DNA from 3 places in the Kitasatospora sp. NPDC005856 genome. Region 3 is predicted to be linked to each of the others. Evidence: predicted binding sites of a transcription regulator. Region 3 holds the regulator's gene; each other region holds the start of a gene.
What was found. Region 3 encodes HrcA, which represses chaperone genes, less so after heat shock. Its sites were predicted from a motif close to TTNGCACTCNGNNNNNCNGAGTGCNAA; they were not measured.
Positions count from the first base shown of each region.

Region 1: the regulator HrcA is predicted to act here: its motif matches at 1,202-1,228, upstream of groES (co-chaperone GroES).
Region 2: the regulator HrcA is predicted to act here: its motif matches at 1,526-1,552, upstream of groL (chaperonin GroEL).

Region 1 covers NZ_JBEXWT010000042.1:22,626-26,421, reverse strand. Annotated here, with positions in the region: gene ABZ449_RS24170 (class I SAM-dependent methyltransferase) at 1-408, opposite strand, end outside; gene ABZ449_RS24165 (hypothetical protein) at 458-793, opposite strand; gene ABZ449_RS24160 (hypothetical protein) at 784-1,119, opposite strand; gene groES (co-chaperone GroES) at 1,370-1,675, shown strand; gene groL (chaperonin GroEL) at 1,792-3,420, shown strand; gene ABZ449_RS24145 (LysR family transcriptional regulator) at 3,555-3,796, shown strand, end outside.
Region 2 covers NZ_JBEXWT010000035.1:8,226-12,021, forward strand. Annotated here, with positions in the region: gene thrC (threonine synthase) at 1-328, shown strand, start outside; gene ABZ449_RS21700 (MoaD/ThiS family protein) at 356-634, shown strand; gene ABZ449_RS21705 (cold-shock protein) at 1,157-1,360, shown strand; gene groL (chaperonin GroEL) at 1,709-3,331, shown strand; gene ABZ449_RS21715 (hypothetical protein) at 3,445-3,796, shown strand, end outside.
Region 3 covers NZ_JBEXWT010000005.1:16,666-20,461, forward strand. Annotated here, with positions in the region: gene ABZ449_RS05100 (hypothetical protein) at 1-130, opposite strand, end outside; gene htpX (zinc metalloprotease HtpX) at 154-1,074, opposite strand; gene hrcA (heat-inducible transcriptional repressor HrcA) at 1,363-2,397, shown strand; gene dnaJ (molecular chaperone DnaJ) at 2,474-3,610, shown strand; gene ABZ449_RS05120 (16S rRNA (uracil(1498)-N(3))-methyltransferase) at 3,690-3,796, shown strand, end outside.

The sequences.
Region 1 (3,796 bases), on a different contig from region 3:
GGCCGCGGTGGCGGCGCAGGCCGCCGGGTCCCGGTCGACGGCCAGCACCTCGATGCCGGCCCGGGCCAGCGCCAGCACGTCCCCGCCGATGCCGCAGCAGAGGTCCGCCAGCCGCCGCACGCCCAGGGCCGCGAACCGCTGCGCGCGCCACTCGGCCACGCTGCGCCGGGTGGACTGCTCGACCCCGTTGGGCGTGAAGTACATCAGGTCGGCGTCCGCCCCGAACTTCGCCCGCGCCCGCTGCCGCAGCCGGGCCTGACCGAACGCGGCCGAGACCAGCTCCGCCGGATGCGTCCGCCGCAGGCGGGTCGCCAGCGCGAGCTCCTCCTCGGGGGTGAACTCGCGCAACTCGGCGAGCAGGGCCTGGCCCTCGGGCGTCAGCAGCGGCTGGAGGTTCTCGGTGTCCACGGGGCCATTCTCGCGGGTTGCCCGGTCGGCCGGAGCGGCGGCGCGGCGCTCACCGGCCGATGACGGGGACGTCGGAGGTCAGCCAGAACACCAGCGGCACCAGCGGTGCCGCCACCAGCGCGGCGTACGGCACGATCCGGTACCCGAGCCGCCGGGCGCCCCGGGCCGTCAGCGCCAGCAGCAGGAGCAGGACCGCGACGCCGAAGACGTCCAGGGCCACCACGCCGGGGCCGTACAGGGCGAGCAGCTTCAGCGCGTTGAGCACGAACGATCCGACGAACGCCGCCACGCCGGTCGTCGTCAGCACCACCACGGACAGCAGCAGGTCCGCCGCCGGGTGGATCCGCAGCCGCTCGGGCCGGCCGCCCACCGGGTTCACCGCCACAGCACGCCCGAGGAGAAGAGCACCGGCAGCGTGAACGGGGCGAGCACGGCGGTGACCGGGAGGAAGCGGTAGCCGGAGCGCCGGCTGCGGAAGGCCACCACGAGGCCCGCCGCCAGGGAGACCACCGGAGCGGCCAGCATCCCGATGCCCAGGAAGGCCCACCCGAGTCCGTCCCCGTCGTCCCCGTGGCCGGGGCCGCTGCCGAGCGCGGCGATGACGTAGAACGCGACGAACGGCAGCACGGCTCCCAGCAGGGGAAGCGAGAGCAGGGAGAGGGCGGCGTCCTTGGGCCGGGACGGGTCGAGACGTACCGGGATCGATGTCATGGCAGGAGTGTGTCGAAGTCCGGGCCCGTCGTACATGAGTACGGCTACTCAACCGTGGAACCGGGGCTCCAGGGGCGCGTCGTTGGCACTCTGGTTGACTGAGTGCTAACACGGCCCTATGGTCGTCCTTGGCACTCCCCACCAGGAGAGTGCTAACGCGATGACGCGTGTCTGACCCCCGCGACGGCAGACTCGCAGGTTCGCCCCTACCCGTTAGAAAACCCCGTAATCTCCGAAGGGGAGCTCGGACGTGACCACCAGCAGCAAGGTTGCCATCAAGCCGCTCGAGGACCGCATCGTGGTCCAGCCGCTCGACGCCGAGACCACCACGGCCTCCGGCCTGGTTATCCCGGACACCGCCAAGGAGAAGCCCCAGGAGGGCGTCGTCCTGGCCGTCGGCCCGGGCCGCTTCGAGGACGGCCAGCGTCTGCCGCTCGACGTCGCCGTGGGTGACATCGTCCTGTACTCGAAGTACGGCGGCACCGAGGTGAAGTACCAGGGCGAGGAGTACCTGGTGCTCTCCGCCCGCGACGTCCTCGCGATCATCGAGAAGTAAGACGTACCGACCCGCCCCGGATCCGTGTCCCAAGTGACAGGGGCCCGGGGCGTGGTTGTTGGTTCACGTAGTTCGGCGGCCGGTCGGCCGGCCGCAGCCCCGAGGGAATAGGGAACATGGCGAAGATCCTGCAGTTCGACGAGGACGCCCGCCGCTCGCTGGAGCGCGGTGTCAACAAGCTGGCCGACACCGTCAAGGTGACCATCGGCCCCAAGGGTCGCAACGTCGTCATCGACAAGAAGTTCGGCGCCCCGACCATCACCAACGACGGTGTCACCATCGCCCGCGAGGTCGAGCTGGACGACCCGTACGAGAACCTTGGCGCGCAGCTCGTCAAGGAGGTCGCCACCAAGACCAACGACGTCGCCGGTGACGGCACCACCACCGCCACCGTGCTGGCCCAGGCCCTGGTCAACGAGGGTCTGCGCAACGTCGCCGCCGGTGCCGGCCCGGCCGCCCTGAAGAAGGGCATCGACAAGGCCGTCGCCGCCGTCTCCGAGCACCTGCTGTCCATCGCCCGCGAGATCGAGGGCAAGGACGACGTCGCCGCCGTCGCGTCCCTCTCCGCGCAGGACACCCAGGTCGGCGAGCTGATCGCCGAGGCGATCGACAAGGTCGGCAAGGACGGTGTCATCACCGTCGAGGAGTCGAACACCTTCGGCGTGGAGCTGGACTTCACCGAGGGCATGCAGTTCGACAAGGGCTACCTGTCGCCGTACTTCGTCACCGACACGGAGCGTCAGGAGGCGGTCCTCGAGGACCCGTACATCCTGATCAGCCAGGGCAAGATCTCGTCCATCCAGGAGCTGCTGCCGCTGCTGGAGAAGATCCTGCAGAGCGGTGCCTCCAAGTCGCTGCTGATCATCGCCGAGGACGTCGACGGCGAGGCGCTGTCGACCCTGGTCCTGAACAAGATCCGCGGCATCTTCAACGCCGTCGCCGTCAAGGCCCCGGGCTTCGGTGACCGCCGCAAGGCGATCCTCGGCGACCTGGCCGCCCTGACGGGTGGCCAGGTGGTCTCCGAGGAGGTCGGCCTCAAGCTCGAGCAGGTCGGCCTGGACGTGCTGGGCACCGCCCGCCGCGTGACCATCACCAAGGACGAGACCACGATCGTCGAGGGTGCCGGCGACGCCGAGGCCGTCGCCGGCCGCGTCGCCCAGATCAAGGGCGAGATCTCCGCGACCGACTCCGACTGGGACCGCGAGAAGCTGCAGGAGCGCCTGGCCAAGCTGGCCGGCGGCGTCTGCGTCATCAAGGTCGGCGCCGCCACCGAGGTGGAGCTGAAGGAGCGCAAGCACCGCCTGGAGGACGCCATCTCGGCGACCCGTGCCGCGGTCGAGGAGGGCATCGTCGCCGGCGGTGGCGCCTCCCTGGTCCACGCCGCCAAGGTGCTGGAGGACGGCCTGGGCCTGTCGGGTGACGAGGCCACCGGTGTCGCCGTGGTCCGCAAGGCGCTGCACGAGCCGCTGCGCTGGATCGCCCAGAACGCCGGCCTGGAGGGCTACGTCATCACCTCCAAGGTCTCCGAGCTGGAGAACGGCCAGGGCTACAACGCCGCCACCGGCGAGTACGGCGACCTGGTGAAGGCCGGCGTCATCGACCCGGTCAAGGTCACCCGCTCCGCCCTGGAGAACGCCGCTTCGATCGCCTCCCTGCTCCTCACCACCGAGACCCTCGTGGTGGAGAAGAAGGAGGAGGCGGCCGACAACGGTGGCCACGGTCACGGCCACGGCCACTCGCACTGAGGCTCCGACGCCTGACCGGAGGCCCGGTCCGCTCCCCGAGAGGGGAGGCGGGCCGGGCCTCCGGCGTTCACAGCTTCACGCTTCAACTATCAGTAGAATTTTGCAGAATGCAAAGATTGCCTTATAACTAAGGCATGATCGAGGCCCGCCACCTGCGCGTCCTGCGTGCCGTCGCCCGCACCGGCTCCTTCTCCGCCGCCGCCCGTGAGCTGGGGTGTACGCAGCCCGCCATCAGCCAGCAGATGAAGGCCCTGGAGAAGTCGGTGGACACCCCGCTGGTGGTCCGCTCCGGCCGCGGGATGCAGCTCAGTGAGGCCGGCCGGGTCCTGCTCAAGCATGCCACCGGAATCCTCGCCGGGCTCTCCGCCGCCGAGGA
Region 2 (3,796 bases), on a different contig from region 3:
CGGCAACCCGGCCGACGGCCCGTACGTGCTGGACATCGCCCGCCGCACCGGCGGCGCGGTGGAGGACGTCACGGACGCCGAGGTCGTGGCGGCGATCAAGCTGCTGGCGCGGACCGAGGGCGTCTTCGCCGAGACCGCGGGCGGGGTGACCGTCGGCGTGCTGAAGAAGTTGGTCGAGACCGGGCAGCTGGATCCGGCCAAGGAGACCGTCGCGATCAACACCGGCGACGGCCTGAAGACCCTGGACGCCGTCTCCGACGCCGGGATGAGCGCCGTCATCCGCCCGACGCTGGACTCGTTCCGCGCCGCCGGCCTCGCGTCCGCCTGAACCACCCCCGCCCCCGCAAGGAGAGTCATGAGCGCCAACGTCCGCATCCCCACCATCCTGCGCACCTACACCGGCGGCGCCGCCGAGGTGACCGCCGAGGGTGCCACCCTGGCCGAGGTCGTCGCCGACCTGGAGAAGAACCACGCGGGCATCTCGGCCCGCATCCTGGACGACACCGGCAAGCTGCGCCGCTTCGTGAACGTCTACGTGAACGACGACGACGTGCGCTTCGCCGAGGGCCTGGCGACCGAGATCGAGGACGGCGCCGGCATCTCGATCATCCCGGCGGTGGCCGGCGGCTGCTGAGCAGTTTGCGAGAACCGCGGTCGCCCGCGCGTACGGAATTCCGATCTCCGTACGCGCGGGCGACCGCTGCATTTCGGCGGGAATATTTCCCGCCCGAGCGGAGTAGAGTGTGGCTCGGCTGGGAACATGGTTTCCCTTTCGGCTCCCGCAGTGCTCGGCCCGGGAGCGCCCGGCCCCGTGAAACCTGTCAGGCAGTTGTCAGAATTCCCGCAGACATTTGGGTAATTCGTCCGCTATGTCCGGCGTGGAATGCCGAGATTATTCCGATTCAGCCCGTCCTGTCCCTCGACGGCCGAACGGAATTACCGGCGGCTGGCCCTGTTGCAGAGGGCGTCGATCCGGATACATTCAGCGGCGGTCGACGCAATCACCCGCTCGCCGGAAGCCACCAGGCGTCCTGCACGGAGGGCTGCGGCGTGCACGGCTGCGCCCAGGGGGGGTTCCCCGGGCCGGCCTTCAACCAACCCGGGCCCGCGACCTGCGGGCACGTGAAGGGCCAGCACAGCACTAGGGGAGTTCGGAATGGCTCAGGGCACCGTCAAGTGGTTCAACGCGGAGAAGGGCTACGGCTTCATCGCGGTCGACGGTGGTGCGGACGTCTTCGTCCACTACAGCGCGATCCAGATGGACGGCTACCGCACCCTCGAGGAGGGCCAGCGGGTCGAGTTCGAGATCTCCCAGGGACAGAAGGGCCCGCAGGCGGACATGGTCCGCGCGGCGGTCTGACCCCTTCCGACCCCAGGAGCTCGGCGCGGCCCTTCGGCTGGTGACCTCTCGCTTCTCGACGGGCCCGTGCGACACACGTCGCGCGGGCCCGTCGGCGTTCCCCGGCGCACCCGGTCGGCGTCTGCCCGGCGGACCCCGACGACGGCTTGCGGATTGCCGATTGGGCTTGCACTCGACCATCGGGAGTGCTAATCATTGGCGTTAGCACTCACAGCGTGAGAGTGACAGCGGACCGGGTCGGTGAGGCCCCCGGGAGCGGTAGGGGAATGGACCCCCGCACACCAGGGCCGTCCGTCGCGGGCACCCCTTGGTCCGAGCAGTCGACCGTGTCCCGGAGGACCACTTCAGATGGCCAAGATCATCGCCTTTGATGAGGAAGCTCGCCGCGGCCTTGAGCGTGGCATGAACCAGCTCGCCGACGCAGTGAAGGTCACGCTCGGCCCCAAGGGTCGCAACGTCGTGCTGGAGAAGAAGTGGGGCGCCCCCACGATCACCAACGACGGTGTCTCCATCGCCAAGGAGATCGAGCTCGAGGACCCGTACGAGAAGATCGGTGCGGAGCTCGTCAAGGAGGTCGCCAAGAAGACGGACGACGTCGCGGGTGACGGCACCACCACCGCCACCGTGCTCGCCCAGGCCCTGGTTCGCGAGGGTCTGCGCAACGTCGCCGCCGGCGCCAACCCGATGGCCCTGAAGCGCGGCATCGAGAAGGCCGTCGTCGCCGTCTCGGACCAGCTGCTGGCCCAGGCCACCGACGTGGAGACCAAGGAGCAGATCGCCTCCACCGCCTCCATCTCGGCCGCCGACACCCAGATCGGCGAGCTGATCGCCGAGGCCATGGACAAGGTCGGCAAGGAAGGCGTCATCACCGTCGAGGAGAGCAACACCTTCGGCCTGGAGCTCGAGCTCACCGAGGGCATGCGCTTCGACAAGGGCTACATCTCCGCCTACTTCGCCACCGACCTGGAGCGCATGGAGGCGACCTTCGAGGACCCGTACATCCTCATCGCCAACTCCAAGATCGGCTCGATCAAGGACCTGCTCCCGCTGCTGGAGAAGGTCATGCAGAGCGGCAAGCCGCTCGTCATCATCGCCGAGGACGTCGAGGGCGAGGCCCTGTCGACCCTGATCGTCAACAAGATCAAGGGCGTCTTCAAGTCCGTCGCCGTCAAGGCCCCGGGCTTCGGTGACCGCCGCAAGGCCATGCTCGGCGACATCGCCATCCTCACCGGTGGCACCGTCATCTCCGAGGAGGTCGGCCTCAAGCTGGAGAACGCCGGCGTCGACCTGCTGGGCACCGCCCGCAAGGTGGTCATCACCAAGGACGAGACCACCATCGTCGACGGTGGCGGCGACAGCGAGCAGGTCGCGGGCCGCGTGAACCAGATCCGCGCCGAGATCGAGAACAGCGACTCGGACTACGACCGCGAGAAGCTCCAGGAGCGCCTCGCCAAGCTGGCCGGCGGCGTGGCCGTCATCAAGGCCGGCGCGGCCACCGAGGTGGAGCTCAAGGAGCGCAAGCACCGCATCGAGGACGCCGTCCGCAACGCCAAGGCCGCCGTCGAGGAGGGCATCGTCGCCGGTGGTGGCGTCGCCCTGCTGCAGGCCGGTGTCGCCTTCGACAAGCTGGAGCTGGACGGCGACGAGGCCACCGGTGCCAACATCGTCAAGGTCGCGCTGGAGGCCCCGATCAAGCAGATCGCGACCAACGCCGGCCTGGAGGGTGGCGTCGTGGTGGAGAAGGTGCGCAACCTCCCCGCCGGTCACGGCCTGAACGCCGCCACCAACGAGTACGTCGACCTGATCGCCGAGGGCATCATCGACCCGGCCAAGGTCACCCGCTCCGCGCTGCAGAACGCCGCCTCCATCGCGGCGCTGTTCCTCACCACCGAGGCCGTCATCGCCGACAAGCCGGAGAAGGCCGCTGCGGCCGCCGGCGGCGGCATGCCGGGCGGTGACATGGACTTCTGATCCTGATCGCTTCGATCGGATCGGTTGATTCCCCGTCCGTGTGGGCGGCTCCCTTCGGGGGGCCGCCCACGCGGCGTTTCGGCGTTCGGGGGACTTGAGGAGAGGATGGACGGATGGCTGCCGACGACATCGAGACCGCCCTGCACAACGCGCGGGCACTGATCCTGGCCGACCTCACCGCGCGGGACGTGGCGGACGCCGCCGTCGTCTCGCTGGTGGAACAGGCCGTGACGCACCGCCGCTGGTGGCTGGAGCAGTGGCCGGACGGCACCGAGTACGTGCTCGGGCTGGTCGCCCAGGACGTCCAGGACGCGCTGCTGGAGGCGTACGGGCGCTGGCCGCTGTGCGCCGACTGCGCGGCCGACGACGACCCGCACGCCCTGAGCGTGGAACCCGAGCTGGGGCCGGACCCGCACTGGGTGTGCGGCGCGCGGGGCGTGGTGGTGGCACCGGTGGGGAAGCTCG
Region 3 (3,796 bases):
AGCCGAGCCCGGTGGGGGTGAAGCCGGCCCCGGCCTCCAGGGTCAGCGCGGCGGACGGCACGCCGAACAGCTGGTCGAGGTCGGGCTTGACGGGCTTGGTGCGGCCGAAGAGGGCGTCCAGGATTCCCACGGCGGTCCTTTCGCGTCAGGGGCTCAGCGGCCGAGCTGCTCGGAGATCCTCGCCAGCTGCGCCAGCCGCTTCTCCAGGCTCGGATGGGTGGAGAACAGCTGGGTGGCGGCCTCCCGGGCGCTCAGCGCGGGGGCGAAGTAGAAGGCGTTGTACGGCTGCGCCTGGCGCAGGTCCTTGCTGGGGATGGCCGCGATCTGCCCGGTCACCTTGGTGAGCGCCGAGGCCAGGGCGCTGGGCCGGCCGGTGAGCTGGGCGGCGGCCCGGTCGGCGGCCAGCTCGCGGTAGCGGGAGAGCAGCCGGGTGAGCAGGAAGCTGATCGCGTAGACGACCATCGACACCAGCGGGATGATCAGCGCCACGATGGCGGCGTTCTGGTCGTTGTTGTTGCGCCCGCCGCCCATGAACCCGCCGTACACGGCGATCCGGGTCATCGCCCCGGCGAGGACGCCGAGGAAGCCGGCGATCGTCATCACCGCGACGTCCCGGTGGGCGACGTGCGACAGCTCGTGCGCGAGGACGCCCTCCAGCTCCTCCGGCTCCAGCCGGCGCAGCAGCCCGGTGGTCACGCAGATCACCGCGTTCTGCGGGTTGCGGCCGGTGGCGAAGGCGTTCGGCATGTCGTTGTCGGCGACCGCCACCCGGGGCTTGGGCATGTCGGCCAGCGCGCAGAGCCGGTCGACGGTGCCGTGCAGCTGGGGGAACTGTTCCGGGGACACCTGGTGGGCGCCCATCGCCCGCTCGGTGATCTTGTCGCTGAACCAGAACTGGGCCACGAACAGCCCGCCGGAGATCAGCACGATCAGTGGCCAGGCGCCGCGCAGGAGCGCGATCAGCAGGCCGGTGAAACCGACGTACAGCAACCCGATCACGAACATCGTCGCGACCATGCGGCCGGTCAGGCCGCGATCGGGCGCGAAACGGGTGTGCTGGCCCGAGCTCGACATCGCTTGCTCCTCCGTTCGCCGTCGCTTTCGATGCTGCCACCCGGACGGCCTCCCGGCACCACCCCGGTGCCGGGAGGATCGAACCGGCGGTGCCCGACGGGCCGTGTCCCGAACTGCGGGGAGGATCACCCCGCTCGGGCCGTTCCTGCCGTAGGACCCGGGCCTTACACTGGCAGGTACGGTTCTGGCACTCGTACGTTCAGAGTGCCAAGGCCGAGGGTCTCCCGGAAGGCCCGCGGCAGCAAGGGACACAGTCGGACGACGTGCGAAGACGGAGGTGCGCGCCCCATGGCCGGTGAGGTCCGCCAGCTGGACGAACGCAAGCTCGCCGTCCTGCGCGCGATCGTGCAGGACTACGTGGGCACCGAGGAGCCGGTCGGCTCCAAGGCCCTGGTGGAACGGCACAACCTCGGGGTCTCCCCGGCGACCGTCCGCAACGACATGGCGGCGCTGGAGGAGGAGGGCTACATCCATCAGCCCCACACCAGCGCCGGCCGCATCCCGACCGACAAGGGGTACCGCCTCTTCGTCGACAAGCTCGCCGAGATCAAGCCGATGAGCGCCCCCGAGCGCCGGGCCATCCGGCACTTCCTGGACGGCGCGGTCGACCTGGACGACGTGGTCGCCCGCACCGTGCGGCTGCTCGCCCAGCTGACCCGGCAGGTCGCGGTGGTGCAGTACCCCTCGCTGTCGCGCTCCACCGTGCGGCACATCGAGCTGGTGGCACTGGCCCCGGCCAAGGTGATGCTGGTGCTGATCACCAACACCGGCCGGGTCGAGCAGCGGATGGTCGACTGCCCGGGCACGGTCGGCGAGACGGTGCTGGCGGACCTGCGGGCCCGGATCAACGCGAGAGCCGCCGGCCGGCGCCTCCCGGAGGTCCCGGGGCTGCTGGAGGAGCTGCCGGCGCTGTTCGAGCAGGCCGACCGGCCGACCGTCAGCACGGTCCTGGCGACCCTGTTCGAGACGCTCGCCGAGCAGAACGAGGAACGGATCATGCTGGCCGGCACGGCCAACCTGACCCGTTTCGGGCACGACTTCCCGCTCACCATCCAGCCGGTGCTGGAGGCCCTGGAGGAGCAGGTCGTCCTGCTCCGCCTCCTGGGTGAGACCGCGGACGCGGCGATGACGGTCCGGATCGGGCGGGAGAACGCCTACGAAGGGCTGAATTCCACCTCGATCGTCTCGGTCGGCTACGGTTCGGGCGACGAGAGCGTGGCGAAACTGGGTGTGATCGGTCCGACCCGGATGGACTACCCGGGCACAATGGGGGCGGTGCGAGCGGTGGCGCGGTACGTGGGCCAGATCCTGGCCGAGTCCTAGCAAAGGTCGCCGTCGGAAAATCCGACGGTGGCGTCCAGTCGCAGCACTACTACAGGCGGAACAAGCGGAGCATTTGGTGGCCACGGACTACTACGCGGTACTCGGCGTCCGACGGGATGCGGGGCAGGACGAGATCAAGAAGGCGTTCCGGCGCCTGGCACGCGAACTGCACCCGGACGTCAACCCGGACCCGAAGACGCAGGAGCGGTTCAAGGAGATCAACGCCGCCTACGAGGTGCTCTCCGACCCGCAGAAGCGTCAGGTCTACGACCTCGGCGGGGACCCGCTGTCCCCGGGCGGCGGCGCGGGCGGCTTCGGCGCCGGCGCGGCGGGCTTCGGCTTCTCCGACATCATGGACGCCTTCTTCGGCGCCGCGGCCGGCCAGCGCGGCCCGCGCTCGCGCACCCGCCGCGGCCAGGACGCCATGATCCGGCTGGAGATCACCCTGGAGGAGGCCGCCTTCGGCACCACCAAGGAACTCCAGGTCGACACCGCCGTCACCTGCACCACCTGCAGCGGCGAGGGCGCGGCCCCCGGCACCTCGGCGCAGACCTGTGACATGTGCCGCGGCAAGGGCGAGGTCTCCCAGGTCACCCGGTCCTTCCTGGGCCAGGTCATGACCTCCCGCCCGTGCCCGCAGTGCCAGGGCTTCGGCACCGTCGTGCCGACCCCGTGCCCGGAGTGCGCCGGCGACGGCCGGGTGCGCGCCCGCCGCACCCTGACGGTCAAGATCCCGGCCGGTGTCGACAACGGCACCAGGATCCAGCTGGCCGGCGAGGGCGAGGTCGGCCCCGGCGGCGGCCCGGCCGGCGACCTGTACGTCGAGATCGCCGAGACCACCCACAACATCTTCCAGCGGCGAGGGGACGACCTGCACTGCACCGTCACCATCCCGATGACGGCGGCCTCGCTCGGCACCCAGGTGCCGCTGCAGACCCTGGACGGCCTGGAGGAGGTCGACATCCGGCCCGGCACCCAGTCCGGCCAGTCGATCCCGCTGCACGGCCGGGGCATCACCCACCTGCGCGGCGGCGGCCGGGGTGACCTGATAGTGCACGTCGAGGTGAAGACGCCCAGCAAGCTCGACGCCGAGCAGGAGGAGCTGCTGCGCCGCCTCGCGGTGCTGCGCGGCGAGGAGCGGCCGTCCGGCCAGTTCGCGCCGGGCCAGCAGGGCCTGTTCTCCCGGCTGAAGGACGCCTTCAACGGCCGGTAGTCGTCCGCGGAGGGGTGCCGGGGGAAGGTCCCCGGCACCCCTTCGGTGTTCCCGTCCCACTCCCGGAGGTTCCCCCGTCATGACCGCGCCCGTCTTCTTCGTCGAGACCGAGCGGATCGCCACCGCCGCGCCCGGGGCCGTGGTGCGCCTGGACGGCCCGGAGGGGCGGCACGCGGCCGCGGTCAA